DNA from 3 places in the Sinobaca sp. H24 genome. Region 2 is predicted to be linked to each of the others. Evidence: riboswitches for the same ligand, from Rfam matches in the RefSeq annotation. Region 2 holds a riboswitch; each other region holds the start of a gene.
The links. Region 2 has a riboswitch for cobalamin ahead of MMY81_RS13475 (ABC transporter substrate-binding protein). Riboswitches for the same ligand answer to the same signal wherever they lie in the genome.
Positions count from the first base shown of each region.

Region 1: linked by a shared signal. The riboswitch ahead of metE (5-methyltetrahydropteroyltriglutamate--homocysteine S-methyltransferase) and the one ahead of MMY81_RS13475 (ABC transporter substrate-binding protein) in region 2 are both predicted to bind cobalamin.
Region 3: linked by a shared signal. The riboswitch ahead of MMY81_RS04305 (ABC transporter substrate-binding protein) and the one ahead of MMY81_RS13475 (ABC transporter substrate-binding protein) in region 2 are both predicted to bind cobalamin.

Region 1 covers NZ_JALBWT010000001.1:241,764-247,420, reverse strand. The annotation lists gene MMY81_RS01400 (universal stress protein) at 10-624, opposite strand; gene MMY81_RS01395 (hypothetical protein) at 843-1,004, shown strand; gene fdhA (formaldehyde dehydrogenase, glutathione-independent) at 1,500-2,711, shown strand; cobalamin riboswitch at 2,918-3,113, shown strand; partial or broken gene metE (5-methyltetrahydropteroyltriglutamate--homocysteine S-methyltransferase) at 3,281-5,548, shown strand; partial or broken gene MMY81_RS01380 (ribonucleoside-diphosphate reductase subunit alpha) at 5,566-5,657, shown strand, end outside.
Region 2 covers NZ_JALBWT010000009.1:39,332-44,988, reverse strand. The annotation lists gene cbiB (adenosylcobinamide-phosphate synthase CbiB) at 1-780, opposite strand, end outside; gene MMY81_RS13490 (adenosylcobinamide amidohydrolase) at 808-1,416, opposite strand; gene MMY81_RS13485 (ABC transporter ATP-binding protein) at 1,505-2,257, opposite strand; gene MMY81_RS13480 (FecCD family ABC transporter permease) at 2,262-3,320, opposite strand; partial or broken gene MMY81_RS13475 (ABC transporter substrate-binding protein) at 3,298-4,273, opposite strand; cobalamin riboswitch at 4,450-4,634, opposite strand; gene MMY81_RS13465 (class I SAM-dependent methyltransferase) at 4,703-5,434, opposite strand; partial or broken gene MMY81_RS13460 (ATP-binding protein) at 5,418-5,657, opposite strand, start outside.
Region 3 covers NZ_JALBWT010000002.1:214,106-219,762, forward strand. The annotation lists gene MMY81_RS04295 (ATP-binding protein) at 1-1,754, shown strand, start outside; gene MMY81_RS04300 (class I SAM-dependent methyltransferase) at 1,766-2,512, shown strand; cobalamin riboswitch at 2,569-2,753, shown strand; gene MMY81_RS04305 (ABC transporter substrate-binding protein) at 2,933-3,925, shown strand; gene MMY81_RS04310 (FecCD family ABC transporter permease) at 3,903-4,961, shown strand; gene MMY81_RS04315 (heme ABC transporter ATP-binding protein) at 4,966-5,657, shown strand, end outside.

The DNA.
Region 1 (5,657 bases), on a different contig from region 2:
TTCTTTGTGTTACTCTTTCGGGAAAATTTTCTCGCGGACCGTTCCATTGATGACACGTCCGATAACAATTTCCTTGCCATGGAAGGTTTTGAACAAACCGCTCTCGAAATCGGTGTGCATATCTTTAAAGAATATGCCTTCGATGCAGCCTTCCGGGCAGTTTCCTAAATGAAGAGTATACGTTTCATTATCCTTTGTAAGGTAGGCGCGTACGCCTTTCTGATAGTCGCCGAAAGAAGGCGGAAGCTCACGCTGTACAGACACAATATGAACATCAACAAAATCAATGCGCTTCAGGATTTCTGTAGCAATAGCTCCTTTTGTAAGCTCCTGCCATTTGCTGCGGGCGCTTTTACCGATAACAATCTGGGTGATTTCCCGTTCTTTGGCTACGTCTACAATGACTTCTGCTACTTTTCTGCCATTCGCCGGTTCAATAGTGAAATCAGCATTGTACTCATCAGACAATCGCTGCCATTCTTCATGATTCTGCTGGTTTTCCAGGTAGTCTTCATCTTCTCTGGAATTTTCTACAGTAATAACATGAAGAGGAGCATTAAAGGATTTGGCAATTGTTGATCCTCTGCGTATTAGGCGTTCAGCATCCGGTGGAAAAAAAAACACAGACAAGAATGCTTTCATCTCCCGGTCTATATGCTTCGTTGATGTTTTTCATTAGTCGTCTCTCCTTATGGGACATTTGTCCACTTTATATTTATAGTAACGTAATTTCTCCAAAAAGCATAAAAAATCTGCTTTCTTCTGCTCATTCCATAAATAAGTAGATTAAATATATAAATGAAGGGTATATTATAGTATCAACATATAAAGGAGGGTATAATATGTTAAGTAAAATCGTACTCATTATAGGTTATGTTTTAGCAATAGCAGGTGTAATCAATCTTATTACTTCTCTTTTCGGAGCAGGAACAGGCATTTTGGGAGTAGGTATCGGTGGTTTAATCGTTGGCCTTATTCTAATCTTTTTGGCGAAACGAATATGACCCTGCACTAATACTATTATCTTAAAGCTCTTTGTACCGTTTGGTACAAAGAGCTTTTTTATTTTGTTTTTTAATATACTAAGATACTGAAAAGTTATATTTGTATAGAATGTATAATTTTTCAAGTTACAAAGGGCCTTAATTAAAATAACAAACATCCTTTCAAAAGTCTATTCTTCTTGAAACATTGCCAATACTTATTTTATATGGGTAAAAATAAAAAAGCCCTGAACAAAAGGTCGCTAAAAAAAGGAAAATCCATTACAATAGTGATAGCGCTTTATTTTTGACTCGTGTAAATAGTCTGAATTTTTAATATATTAAAAAAGAATGATTACGTTTTACTGAATATTGAGAGGGGTGATGCTTCCAGAACATTTTCAGCTTCATCTTCATTTTTCTATATATCCCGTCATCAACGTCGTGGTTTTAAACCTACTACATGTGAAAAGAAACTCCTGGAAAGCATAAAGCAAAAAGAAGGGACGGATTCATATGAACAAAGCAGTTGTCTATCGTGGAAAAGGAAAAGTAGAAATTGAGGATATTGGCTACCCTGAACTTATTTTAAAAGAGGGTCCCGGCGTTCCTAAATCTAACGTAGGGAGAAAGTGTGAGCATGGAGTTATCCTGAAAGTTGTAACAACCAATATATGCGGAAGCGATCAGCATATGGTAAGAGGACGTACTACGGCACCGGAAGGGCTCGCGCTCGGCCATGAAATAACGGGCGAAGTTATTGAAGTAGGCAGAGACGTGGAGTTTATTAAAAAAGGCGATCTCTGCTCTGTGCCTTTCAATATTGCATGCGGAAGGTGCCAGATGTGTAAAGAACAGAATACGCACGTCTGCCTGAATGTAAATCCGGAACGACCGGGCGGTGCCTATGGATACGTAGATATGGGCGGCTGGGTCGGCGGCCAATCGGAATATGTTATGGTTCCTTATGCTGATTTTCAGCTGCTGAAGTTTCCGGATAAAGATCTGGCAATGGAGAAAATAATGGACCTTACGATGCTGTCGGATATTTTCCCAACCGGCTATCATGGCGTATATTCAGCCGGAGTACGAACCGGGTCCACTGTATATATTGCAGGCGCAGGACCGGTAGGACTTGCAGCTGCCCACTCTGCACAGCTTCTGGGAGCCTCTACCGTTATTGTCGGCGATCTGAACGAAGATCGGCTTAAGCAGGCAAGAAGCTTTGGATGCGAAACAGTGAACTTGAGACAGCATGATAATCTGGGAGAGCAGATTGATCAGCTTCTTGGAGAGCCTGTAGTCGACTGCGCGGTCGATGCCGTAGGATTTGAAGCATCCGGACATGGAGAAGGCGGAGGAGAGCAGCCGGCCATTGTGTTGAATACTATCATGGATGTAACACGTGTTGGAGGGAAGCTTGGAATTCCCGGTTTATACGTAACGGAAGATCCAGGTGCTTCAGATGAGGATTCAAAAGTAGGTTCTCTTAAAGTAAGGTTTGGTCTTGGCTGGGCCAAAGCCCATACGTTTGTAACTGGTCAGACACCGGCTATGCAGTATAACCGTGATTTAATGAAGGCGATTATGTCCGGTAAGGCGGAAATTGCAAAAGCTGTTAATGCAACGCTGATTAATCTGGATGAGGCCCCTCACGGCTATCAGGATTTCGACAGTGGTGTAGCGAAAAAATTTGTTATTGACCCTCATGGATCCGTCAAACAATAATACGAATATTACAAAAGCAGCAGGTCCTTCCTGCTGCTTTTGTTCTGCTCAATACTAAGTAATTATATCGGGATACTTAACACTAAATATGGACGAAAAAAATTATTTTATTCAATATATGCTATATTTACGCCTTTTTACATAAATATGAAGCAGACATGCCTTGACACGCTGCTTCAAAAAAGATATAGTTTGTCTACAACAAAACCATATTAGTGGAAATAGGTGCTCTGATTTTCAATATCAGACTGAAAAGGGAAGAACGGTGCAAAGCCGTCGCGGTCCCGCCACTGTAACAGAGGAGTCATAGTTATTATGTGCCACTGGGAGCTGATGCCCCGGGAAGGCCTGCTGTGATGATGACGCTGGAGCCAGGAGACCTGCCTATTTTACCAACACCGATTTTTACCTACGGGAGATAGGACGGGTGTTCCTGAGCGTGTCATATACGACCCGGGGGTATTTCTTTATGCACTCTCCCTTAGTGCAGAGCAGAAATACTCCTTTTTTATGACATGGGCGTATTAGAAACGCTTTAGGACTAGTAAAAAAGGGAGGATATTGTACAAATGAGCACATGGACAACAAGCAGCCTCGGCTATCCGAGGCTTGGAGAGAACAGAGAATGGAAAAAAGCACTGGAATCATTTTGGAAAAAGAACATAACGCACGAAGAATGGAAAGCGGAAATGAAAAAGCTCCGCCTGGAGTCTCTTGCTAAACAGCAGCAGCGTGGAATTGATTGGATTCCCGTAAATGACTTTACTTATTATGACCAGATGCTTGATATGTCGGTTATGTTTAATATCGTGCCGGAACGATTTGGATCGTTCAGCAACGAAATACCTGATAGTGCCTATTTTGCTATGGCAAGAGGGTCAGAACATGCTCAGGCTTCTGAAATGACCAAATGGTTTAACACGAATTACCACTATATTGTGCCGGAAATGGAACATGCGGTGCCCCGTCTGACAAAAAATATACCGCTTGAAGCGTATCGCCAGGCAAAGCAGGAGCTTGGAATAGAAGGAAAGCCGGTTATTATCGGCCCTATTACCTTTTTAAAGCTAGCGAAAGGATATGATGAGGCAGATTTCGGAAAGCTGCTTGATCAGCTTCTTCCTTTATATGTACAGGTTCTTCAGGAACTGAAGCAGGAAGGCGTGCAATGGGTTCAAATGGATGAGCCTTCGCTGGTAGCTTCCTTTCCGGAGCAAGATATTCTCCACCTGGAGAAGGCCTATCGTCTTTTTTGCAGACGAAGTACCGGGAATTTCTATTATGCTGCAGACATATTTCGAAGGTGTGGACCATTACGAGAAGATCACTGCCCTCCCTGTCGCCGGTATAGGACTTGATTTTGTGCATGGTAAGGAAAAGAATACGGAGTCTCTCCGTACTCATGGATTTGAAGATAAAATAATTGGAGCCGGCATTATTGATGGAAGAAACATTTGGAAAAGCGACGGTATAAAAAAAGAGCGTAGATATCCAAACCATACAAAAAGCCGTGTCATCAGACCGGATTTGGATTCAGCCGTCCTGCAGCCTGCAGCACGTTCCAGTTACCGTTCAGAATGAAACGAAGCTTAACCCTGTATTACAGGAAGCTCTTTCTTTTGCGAACGAAAAGCTGGACGAAATTAAAGATTTACGCACGGCATTAAGTGAGGGGAACACGGAAGTTCTTCAGAAAAGCAATCGTGCCGTTAAAGCTTTGGCAGAATCGGAGTGGAGAACAAAAGCGCCTGAATCTGTTACAGAGAGCATTCCTTCCTCAAGGCCGGCAGCTTTCAGCGAGCGCCGCGCCGTCCAGCAGGAAAAATGGCAGCTTCCGCTGTTTCCTACTACTACAATAGGCAGCTTTCCGCAGACGAAAGAAGTTCGTGTAGCCAGAGAGCGTGAAAAAAGGAACGATCTCAAAAGAAGAATACGATACATTTATTAACGATAAGATTAAAGAATGGGTGCACATTCAAGAAGACATTGGCCTGGATGTTTACGTGCACGGAGAGTTTGAGCGCAATGATATGGTTGAATTCTTCGGGGAGAAACTGGAAGGCTTTGCCTTTACCGCCTATGGCTGGGTACAGTCCTATGGATCCCGCTGCGTAAAGCCTCCTGTTATTTATGGAGATGTAGAATGGACAGAGCCGATGACAGTGAAAGAATCCGAGTACGCGCAGTCTCTGACGGACAAACCGATGAAAGGCATGCTTACCGGACCGGTCACTATCCTGCAATGGTCTTTTGTCCGAGATGATATGGAAGAACGCGACGTGACAAATCAGATCGCCGCAGCGCTGAGCAAAGAAGTAGAGGCTCTTGAGAAAGCCGGCATTGAAATGATTCAAGTAGATGAGCCTGCTATCCGTGAAGGCCTGCCGCTGAAACACAGCGAGCACGAAGACTATCTTGACTGGGCCGTTCGTGCCTTCCGTCTGGCTACATCCAACGTTAAAAACACAACACAGATTCATACGCACATGTGCTACAGCGAATTCCAGGATATGATTGAATCGATACGCGCTATGGATGCAGATGTTATTTCCATCGAAACATCAAGAAGCCACGGCGAACTTATTGAGGCATTTGAGACGGCGGTTTATGACAAAGGTATCGGCCTCGGGGTTTATGATATCCACAGCCCCAAGAGTACCGGACACCAAGGAGATGCTGCAGATGATTGACCGCGCCCTGCAGGTACTGCCGCCATCCCTTTTCTGGATTAATCCAGACTGCGGACTAAAACAAGAGACATTCCGGAAACAGTAGATGCATTAAAGAATATGACAGAAGCCGCCCGCCTCGTCCGGGAAGATGGACGCAGGAAGTGAACTAAGGAGAGTGTAGAATGACAGTAATATTTAAAGATAACGGCAGCCGCACCCTGGCTTTTGAAAAGCAAAGACTGGAAGCCTATATAGACGAAGTGACAGATGGATT
Region 2 (5,657 bases):
TACAGCCGACATCGCTGATTCTCCAAAACCTGCGTTTGGACTTTCATGCAGGCGGGCATGCTCTGCCGTGTCTTTCCATGTTTTCAGGAGCGTCTGCCTCTTCAGCCATAACGAGCTGAATCCCATAAGAAAAGCGGTCAGGCGCGCGGGCAGCCAATTCAGCAGGTCATCTGTCTTTGCGGCTCCAAATCCAAATGATAGATGTTTTTTTGTTTTATAGCCTATCATCGCATCCGCTGTATTGAAAAAACGGTAGAAGACAGCCAGAGGTGCGCCTCCGAGCAGTGCATAAAAAAGCGGCGCTGTGACACTATCCGAAGTATTTTCCCCGGTACTTTCCACTACGGAACGGGAAATCTGTTCTTCAGTCATAGTCGAGGTATCCCTGGATACGATATAAGACGTTAACAGCCTGGCTTTTTCCAAATTTCCGCCGGCCAGTTCCTCGTGAATAGCTGCAGCTGAGCTCTTCATGCTTCGGCCGCCGATCATCAGCCAGATAATGATGGCCTCCACCGCAATACCCGCTGCCGGATTAAAGATATAGAACAGGCTGATCAGAGCAAACGCTGATCCGGTTAAGATGAATGCTGCTGTGTAAATGAGCACAATTCCTTTTATCTTTTTGGCGCGCTCGGATCCTTTGTTTCCCTGGTCGTCCACATATTGAAGAATATTTCCCATAAGAATAACCGGGTGCCATCTTTTATGAGGATCACCAAACAGCTGGTCAAGAACGTATGCAGCGGTTACTGCAGTCAGGTGAAAGATTAATACCATGATGTTAAAGCCTCTTTCTATTCATTCCTATTTTTCCAATGCATTATATACACTATCGTACACGGCTTTTGCGACATGTCTTCCTAAAACCGTTGCTGTTCCGCCATAAGGATGATGCATTCCTCTCTGCGTCGCCGCTACCATCAAGCTGTCTGTTGAAGTTCCCGTCGCCATTGTACCCGTCACCTGGTCTTTAACATTTCTATCCATCAGCGCCCTTGTTTTTGCTTCGGTTGCTGTCATCATAACCTGGGCAAACGCAGCTTCCGGAAGACGTCCATCGACGAATATCCAAATATTTATTGTGCCTATTTCCATTTGCATATGCTGCTCGTATGCCCGTGAAGCATCGAGGGCGTTGGACACTCCTGCCGTAGCCATCACCCAGACATCGGCTCCTTCAACCATTCTTCTCGTTTCTCTGCCGTTTTCCAGCCTGGCCGCCGTCATCATGCCCACTGCTTCGTCCGGGTCAATCTGATGTGTTTTCATATAATCAATATATTCCTGTTTTGCATCATCGATATTATAATCAAGCGACACATGGCGGTTCACGAATACTTTGTGCCAGCCAAAACCTTCCCCGATAATTGAAGAGGAGAACGTTTTCCAGTAGTCTTCAGATGATATCTTCACAAAATCCCGGCTTCGCTGGATCTCCATCCGGTCGATAGCGGCTTCCTCTTTATCCTTTGCAGCGTTTGGTGTTAACGTAATTAGCGGACTAGGAACAGCAGGATGGGCTTTTTCGGTTAACCGAAGCCGCGTAAACCTCCTCAATTTTATCTTTTTTCAGCACAGTTCCTGGTTTACCCGTTCCTGCATCCCTGCCTTCATCAAGAAGCATCAGGCGGTCACAAAACATCGCTGCCATATTCAAATCATGCAGTATAGCTACGACGGTTATTTTGCCCGCGCTGGTCCATTCCCTAAGTGTATTAAGCAGATTCATTTGATGAGAAATATCCAAATGATTTGTCGGCTCATCCAGAAGGAGAATCTGGGGCTCCTGCGCAAGAGCACGGGCTAAAAGCACCCGCTGTTTTTCACCTCCGCTTAGTGTTTCCATTGGAAGATCTGCAAAGGATTCTACTCTTGTTTCCTGCATTGCCTTGTCCACGATTCTCTTGTCTTCTATTTTAGTGTTGTTGAACCAGCCGCTTTGATGCGGATAGCGGCCAAGTTCCACGACCTGCCTGGCCGTATAGGAAAAAGTTGTTTCCGTGTGCTGGGGAAGAACGGCAATTTTTTTAGCAAGATCTTTATTGGAATAGGTCAAAAGCGCACGACCGTCTATTTCAATAGATCCGGAATCCGTTTCAAGTCCGCGGTACATACATTTAAGAAGGGTTGACTTTCCACTGCCGTTCGGACCGATAATACCAAAAATTTCATGCTCTTGTACCGTTAAGGAAATGTCTTTAATAACATCTTCTCCACCGTATCCAGCCGTGAGCTGATGAACGTCAAACAGCATCTGTCTACCTCCTTTTTCCAATTTGTCTTGACAGACGCCGCTGTTGGAAAAGCAGCAGTCCAAAAACCGGAGCCCCTGCTACTGCCGTAATAACACCAATCGGAAGCTCCGTCGGTGCAATAATCGTACGGGCCAGCAGATCTGTCAGTGCCAGAAACCCTCCGCCGATAAGCATCGAAAGCGGCAGCAAATGCCTGTGATCCGGGCCCCAGATCAATCGGGTTAAATGAGGTACAACGAGCCCAACAAATCCAATAGTTCCAGATACTGCCACTGCCGAACCGGTAATAATAGAAGCGGCAGCTAATATCGCCATTCGCCGGACTTTTGTATTCACTCCCAGCGTCTTTGCCGTTTCTTCTCCAAAAACAAGCGCATTCAGCTCTTTCGCATTCCATAATAAAATCAGGCAGCCTACGATAAAGAAAGGCAGAATCAATCCTACGTATTCCCACCCTCTCATCGCCACACTTCCCATAAGCCAGCTGATAATCTGTCTGAGCTCATCTCCTGTTAAAGCAATCATCAATGATATTAACGAACCTAAAAATGAACTAAAAATGATGCCTGCTAAAATAATCGTTTCTGTGGAAAGGCTGCGCTCAATCGCTTTAACAAACCCAAGCAGAAGCAAGAGCGTAATCATTCCAAACAAAACGCTGACAGCCGGCAGGGTAAACCGACCGAGTCCAGGAATCGAAAGACCTAAAAATATAACTGTTACCGCCCCAAGAGAAGAACCTGAAGATACACCTAGAGTATAAGGGTCCGCCAATGGGTTTTTTAATAATCCTTGAAAGGCAGCGCCTGCGATTGCAAGCCCTGCCCCTACAAGAACCGCTAACAAAACTCTAGGCAGCCTTATTTCTTTAATAATATTAACAAACGTTGTATCCAGATGAGGCGGGAAGTCGAGGCCGAGCGCGGTACGCCCGATAATTTCTGCACTTGTTGCAAATGGCACCTGCACACTTCCAACAGAAACCCCTACTACAATACTCGCTGCTAAAAATGCCAGAGCTGCAATATAAGCAGCCGGCTTACTGCTCTTCAGTAAAGACATCCGGATACACCACTTCTGCCATATGCTGCAGACCATCTGTTAAACGTGGTCCCGGGCGGCTTACCAGATCGCTCTCTAAATCATAAACTTCTTCATTTTCTACTGCAGGCACATCAGACCAGCCATCGCGGTTTAAGATGTTCTCCGTAGAATTTTCCACTCTAAATCCGTATGTTGTAACGATAACATCCGGGTTGAGGCCACAGCATCTCTTCTGTATAAGGAACCCAGCCCTCTTCTTCGGCAGCCGCATTATCAGCCTGAATGATATCAAGCATTTCATCCATAAACGTATTTTGTCCGTAGTATAGATATCAGGCGGCGGCGCATCTACTTCCACCCAGACGGTTTTGCGGTCTTCCTCAGAAATTTCAGAGGCTGTTTCTTCAATAGAGGCCACGTCTTCCTGCATCGTTTCCACTATAGTGGAAGCTTCTTCCTCTGTTCCGGTAGCCTGACCAATCATATCGATCGTATCGTATGTCTCTTCAAATGACGTAGCATCATTTACGATAAGAATCTCTGCCCCCGCTTCTTCAAGCTGATTCAACCCCTCTTCAGAATTCTGTGCAGCAGAAGAATCGGTCAAAATAAGATCCGGCTCGAGAGAGAGAACTGTTTCTACATCAAAATCGAGTCCGCCTACACTCTGTTTTTCCTGAGCTTCTTCCGGATACGTATCAAAATCAGTCACGCCAACGATCTGATCTTCCAGTCCGAGAGCAAATGCGATTTCTGTATTACTTGGCAGCAGACTGACAATATTTCAGGTTCTTCTTCAATCGTTACTTCTTCTCCCATGCCGTCGGTCACGGTTACAGGATATCCTTCCGCCTGCTCGTGTTTTCTTCTTCAGCGTTTTCCTGTTCTTGTCCTTCTTCTGTTTCACCGCCGCAGGCAGCAAGCCCTGCTGCCATTCCAACCGTCATTGTTAACAATAGCGCTTTTTTCATATCATTTCCCCCTAAGTTGGTATATCCTGCAAATCCAGAATGCCAGTACTTTTCATTGAGCTCTATGTAAGATAATAAGAAAAGCTCTTCCCTGAAATGGAAAGAGCGGACATACGCAGCGGCCGCACGCAGCCAAAACGCTTTATATCCGGCATCCTCTTATCCCCGAGAGTGCAGCACCGATTACATATATGGCAGGTATCCTGACTTATGCCCAATTCAAAGATCCTTCCCGTTCTTACAGAACAGTGGACTGCTTCTTTGAAAGCTGCACTTACAGTGGCGGGACCGTACCGGCATTTCACCGGTTTCCCTTTTAACGGAAAGAATATTCTTTCCGACCATATATAGTATATTCTATTTATTAGGACAATCTTCTTTAGTATACATTATCAGTGTTCGATGCACAGCAATTATCGAGCAAATCACTTATCCTTTTTTCCGGCAAATAAAAATCTGCCGGGGAGATCTGCTGTAATCGTATGCAGCCGCATTATAATCCCCGAAGAAATGTACAGGTTCAAGCTGATATCGTTCGAGCATGCGACGCAGCTGTTCTTCCTCATAAAGCTTAACCCGCTCTACATATCGTCTTTCTGCTCCATCTTCTTTAATTGTAATCTTCTTTTCGACATAATCCCTGCCGGCATGTCTTTCCTGAATGACGATCATACCGTCTTTTTCCGTTTCATCGTGTGCAATAAGATTTTCACGGACATACGAAGGGTTTAAATAATCAAATAAAAACCATCCGCCGGGAAGCAGCGCATCAGATGCTTTTTGAAAAACAAGTTCATTTTCTTCATCTTCAAGAAAATAACCGAAGCTTGTAAACACGTTAAATGCGGCCTCGAATTCCTGTTTAATATCAACAGTCCGGATATCGGCGCGTCTGTACTGAACAGGAAGATCATTTGTAAGATCAATGGCCTTCTTTAAGAGCGCCGGGGAGAGGTCAATTCCTGTGACATCAATTCCCTTTCTGCCGAGCCACCTGGCGTGTCTTCCATTTCCACAGCATAAATCGACAGCCTTCATTCCTTTTTCCATAGGCATGTAAGACATCAGCGACTGAAGTTCTCCAGCCGCTTTTGTTTCATCCCGATGGTCATATACTTTTAAATAATCCTCTTGAAAATGCTCCTCAAACCAGGCTTTCATTTTTTCCCCTCCTACCATTCTTCATTTTTTCATTATCAGAAGGGATATAAAAACGAAAGGTCGTTCCCTCATTCATTCTGCTCTGCGCAGCAATGTATCCACCATGTGCTTCTACGATATTCTTGGCGATAGCCAGACCAAGTCCGGTACCTCCCTTGCTCCGCGTCCGCGCTTTATCCGCTTTATAAAACCTTTCAAAAATAAATGGCAGATCTTCATCAGG
Region 3 (5,657 bases), on a different contig from region 2:
GGCTGACTATTCTTTTATTAGTGCTTGTAGTTCTTCTTATCCTGACGTTTCTGCTGCTTCAGTTTTTTGAGCAGTATCATATTTCCGAAGCAGAAGAACAGCTCACTAATCACGCGAATGTGATGGTGAGCATTCTTGAAGAACAGGAAGAGGAAACTACAAGGCCTTTGATCGAACGAATGGCTGCCTCATATAATACGCAGGTGCTCGTTATTACAGAAGACGAACCATGGTATCCGGCCATTGATCATGCCAATAACATATTTCTGCCGGTGGAACGCTTTTATGAAGATAACCGTTTATCCGGTGTCATTAATGAGCGTGAAGATGTAACGATGCATGGGGATTTTTCGGGAAGCGGCGAAGAAAATGATGAAATTTTCGTTGTTGGTGTGCCCTTTGTCTCCACTGATGGAGAAGAAAGTTCCTTATTTTTATACCAGTCGCTTAATGTAATTGAAGATACGACCGGAGAAACCCAGCAGATAATTCTGTTATCCGCCGGTATTGCAATCATTCTTACGACTGTGTTTACTTTCTTTCTATCTACCAGAATTACCGCACCGCTTCGGAAAATGAGACAGCTGGCGCTTGATGTCGTCAAAGGTGATTTCGAAACAAAAGTGCCGGTCATATCCAATGATGAAATCGGTCAGCTGGGAAATGCATTTAACCGGATGCGGCGGAAATTAAACCAAAACATTACAGAGCTGAATCAGGAAAAAGAACAGCTCAGCCGGATACTTCTCAGCATGGCAGACGGCGTGATCACGATAGACCGGAAAGGGGCGGTCGTATTGACCAATCCACCTGCAGACCGGTTTCTGCTGGCTCTGGAATACCAGAATGAACAGGAAGGCCGGACAACGCCGCTTCCAAAAGAAATGAAAAAAATCTTCCAGCAGGTAGTCGGCATGGAACAGGAGCAGCTGGCAGAGGTGGACGTGCAGGGAAGAAGCTATGCTGTTCTGATGACGCCGTTATACGATGAAACGTTTGTCAGAGGAGCGGTGGCGGTTATCCGTGACATGACAGAGGAACGGCAGCACGACAAGCTTAGGAAAGACTTTATCGCAAATGTCTCCCATGAACTCCGGACACCTATATCCATGCTTCAGGGGTACAGCGAAGCTATTGTAGACGGCATTGCTTCGACCGAAGAAGAGAAAAAAGAAATAGGTCAGATTATATACGAAGAGTCACTTCGTATGGGGCGCCTCGTAAATGAGCTGCTTGATCTCGCCCGCATGGAGGCAGGTTATCTTCATCTGGAAAAAGAGTGGATGGATGTTAAAACCTTAACGGATAAAATGGAAAAGAAATTTCAGGGGCTCTCTTCGGAAGCAGGGCTGACGCTGCAGTCTTCCGTAAAAGGAGACGAAGCTTTTATTTTTGCTGACGCTGACCGGATAGAGCAGGTGTTAACAAACCTGGTGCACAATGCGATCCGCCATACGGAAGCAGGAGGCAGTGTACTGCTGGAAATGACAAATAGTCCGGACGGTTTAACTGCAGCTGTCATTGATAACGGTACTGGAATACCGGAGGAAGATCTGCCATTTATTTTCGAACGTTTTTATAAAGCAGATAAAGCGCGGACCCGCAGCAAGGGCGGCACCGGACTTGGCCTGGCCATCGCCAAAAATATCGTGGAAGCCCATGGCGGTTATATAGCAGCCCAGAGCAGAATGAATGAGGGAACCACGTTTCGTTTTTATATCCCTTCTGATTATGAAAAAAATGAAGAACAATAGGAGGGAAAGAAATGAAAGCCTGGTTTGAGGAACACTTTCAGGAAGATTATCTAAAAGTCTACGACCACCGGGATGAAGCGAAAGCGGCCGGAGAACTGCAGTCGCTTATGTCCTATATGCCGATGAGAAAAGGAATGAAAGCAGTTGATTTGTGCTGTGGAAACGGCAGGCACGCCAGATGGCTGGGCAGAAAAGGCATTGATGTAACAGGAATTGACCTATCCCCGGCGCTTTTGAAAAAAGCCATCGATCTCACAAATGACCTTCCGGTACAGTACAGACGCGCAGATATTCGTACGGTGGAGCTCAAACAGGAATTTGAAGCAGCGTTTAACGTATTTACAAGCTTTGGCTATTTTCTCGAAGATGAAGAAAATGAGCTGGTCTTTCAAAAGGCAGCCGATGCGTTAATACCGGGCGGGTGGTTTTTGTTTGATTATTTAAATCCCGCTTATGTCCGTAAAAACCTTGTCCCCTTTGATGAATCGGAACGGGACGGCATGACGGTCCTTCAGGAACGGCGTGCCGGGCAGGACTATGTGGAGAAAAAAATTACGATCAAGGAAAACGGAACGGAAAGAAGATATGTAGAACGGGTCAAACTCTATGAACAGCATCAGCTCAGGCAGATGCTGCAAAGATATGATCTCGAACCGGTGTATTTCTTTGGGGATTACAGCGCTGCGGAATATGATAACAGCAGGTCACCGCGGCAGATTTTTATCTGCCGGAAAAAAGGGGAGGAATCCTCCCAATAATTGCTGTGTATCGCGGGCTGATGATGTATACTATAGAGGATTGTCCTTATAAATGAATAGAATATCATGTATATGGTCGGAAAGAGTGCTCTTTCCGTTAAAAGGGAAACCGGTGAGATGCCGGTACGGTCCCGCCACTGTAAGTGCAGCTTTCAAAGAAGCAGTCCACTGTTCTGTATGAACGGGAAGGATCTTTGAATTGGGCATAAGTCAGGATACCTGCCATATATGTAATCGGTGCTGCACTCTCGGGGATAAGAGGATGCCGGATATAATATGGTTCAGCTGCTTAAAGCTGGAACGCTTATCCGCTCTTCCCATTTCAGGGAAGAGCTTTTCTTATTATCTTACATAGAGCTTAACGACAGGCTCCTGATTTTTCTGGATTTTTAGGACATACTACACAAGGGGGAAACCAATATGAAAAAAGCACTTTTACTAACAATGACCGCTGGAATGGCAGCTGCACTTGCTGCCTGCGGCGGAGAAACGGAAGAAGAACAAGGCCAGGAGAGTTCAGAGCAGGAAAGTTCAGAGCAGGAAAGTTCAGAACAGGCAGAAGGTTATCCCGTAACGATCACAGACGGAATGGGAGAAGAAATAACGATTGAAGAAGAGCCGGAGAATATTGTCAGCCTGCTGCCAAGTAATACAGAAATTGCTTTTGCGCTGGGACTCGGAGATCAGATAGTAGGAGTAACAGATTTTGATACGTACCCGGAAGAAGCTCAGGAAAAACAAAGTGTAGGCGGTCTCGATTTTGACGTCGAAACAGTTCTTTCTCTTGAACCCGATCTTATTTTAACTGATTCATCTGCTGTCCAGAATTCAGAAGAAGGATTAAACCAGCTTGAAGAAGCGGGAGCAGAAATTCTTGTAGTAAACGATGCTACTTCATTTGAAGAGACGTATAATACAATCAATATGATCGGCCAGGCTACAGGGACAGAGGAAGAAGCCTCTTCTATAGTAGAAACAATGGAAGAAGACGTCGCTTCTATCGAAGAGACAGCTTCTGCCATTTCCGAGGAAGACCGTAAAACCGTCTGGGTGGAAGTAGACGCGCCGCCGAATATCTTTACTACCGGACAGAATACATTTATGGATGAAATGCTTGATATTATTCAGGCTGATAACGCAGCTGCTGAAGAAGAAGGCTGGGTCCCTTACACAGAAGAGGATGTTGTTGCACTGAACCCGGATGTTATCGTTACCACGTACGGCTTCAGGGTGGAGAATTCCACAGAAAATATTTTAAATCGCGACGGGTGGTCGGATGTTCCTGCTGTTGAAAGTGAAGAAGTACATGATTTAGACAGCGATCTTGTAAGCCGTCCGGGACCAAGGTTGACAGACGGTCTGCAGCAGATGGCAGAAGTGGTGTATCCGGATGTCTTTACTGAAGAACAGTAAGCCGGCAGCCTATATTGCAGCCTTTGTATTTCTAGTCGCAAGTATTGTAGTCGGGGTTTCGGTAGGAAGTGTTCAGGTACCATTTTTCGTAAGTGCAGAAATTATAGGGCGGACAGCTCTCGGACTTGATTTTCCATCTCACCTTGATACTACATTCGTAAATATTATTAAAGAAATAAGGCTGCCTAGGGTTTTGTTAGCGGTTCTTGTAGGGGCAGGGCTTGCAATTGCAGGCGCTGCCTTTCAAGGATTATTGAAAAATCCGCTTGCCGACCCCTACACGCTCGGCGTTTCGTCAGGTTCTTCCCTGGGAGCGGTTACCGTGTTGTTTTTAGGACTTTCCATACCGGGACTTGGCCGTTTTACTCTTCCGGCAGTGAGCGTTCTGTTTGGCATGATCACACTTCTGCTGCTGCTCGGTTTTGTAAAAGCAATTGAACGAAGCCTTTCCACGGAGACGATTATTCTAGCCGGTATTATCTTCAGCTCGTTCTTAGGCTCGTTAATATCGTTAATGATTGCCCTGACAGGCGATGAACTTCGTCAGATTATCAGCTGGATCATGGGCAGCGTGGCGATGAGAGGATGGGAATATGTAGGGCTGATTCTGCCGTTTTTTATCGTGGGCTGTCTTATCTTATTGTGGAATGCCAAAGAGCTGAACGCTCTCGTTTTTGGAGAAGAAACGGCGAAAACGCTCGGAGTGAATACAAAAGTCCGGCGGTTGGCAATATTAGCCGCGGCTTCGATTATTACCGGCTCTGCCGTAGCGGTATCCGGAACCATCGGATTTGTCGGACTTGTTATACCCCATCTGACCCGTCTCATCTGGGGACCGGATCACCGCCACCTGCTGCCGCTCTCTATGCTGATCGGCGGTGGATTTCTGGCACTTACGGATCTGCTGGCCCGTACGATTATCGCGCCGACAGAACTGCCGATAGGAGTCATAACGGCGGTAGCCGGTGCGCCGGTATTCGGGCTTCTGCTTTTCCAGCAGAGACGTCTGACAAGACAAATTGGAAAAAGGAGGTAGACAGATGCTGCTTAACGTTCATCAGCTTACGGCAGGATATGGTGGAGAAGCTGTCATTAAAAATATTTCCCTGGCTGTAAAAGAACATGAAATTTTCGGCATTATTGGTCCGAACGGCAGCGGAAAGTCAACTCTTCTTAAATGTATGTACCGTGGACTCCCGACTGAATCCGGAGCTATTGAAGTAGAGGGCCGGCCCGTTTCGGCCTTCTCCAATAAAGAACTTGCCAAAAGAATTGCCGTTCTGCCCCAGCATACGGAAACAACGTTTTCCTATACAGCAAGGCAGGTTGTAGAACTGGGGCGCTACCCGCACCAGGGCGGCTGGTTTAACAATGCTAAAGCGGAAGATAAAAGAATTGTCGATGAGGCAATGCAGGAAACAAAGGTAGAGGCATTTGCAGATCTGCCTATGGAAACTCTGAGCGGAGGAGAAAAACAACGGGTGCTGTTGGCCAGGGCCCTTGCCCAGGAGCCGCAGATTCTGCTTTTGGATGAGCCGACCAATCATCTGGATATTTCCCATCAAATGAATTTGCTTAATACCCTCCGTGAGTGGACCAGTTCCAAAAAAATAACGGTAGTGGCCATTCTGCACGATTTGAATATGGCTGCTATGTTCTGTGACCGGCTCATGCTGCTTCACGAAGGACGGGACACGGGTACCGGCAAGCCGGGAGCTGTACTGAAAAAGGA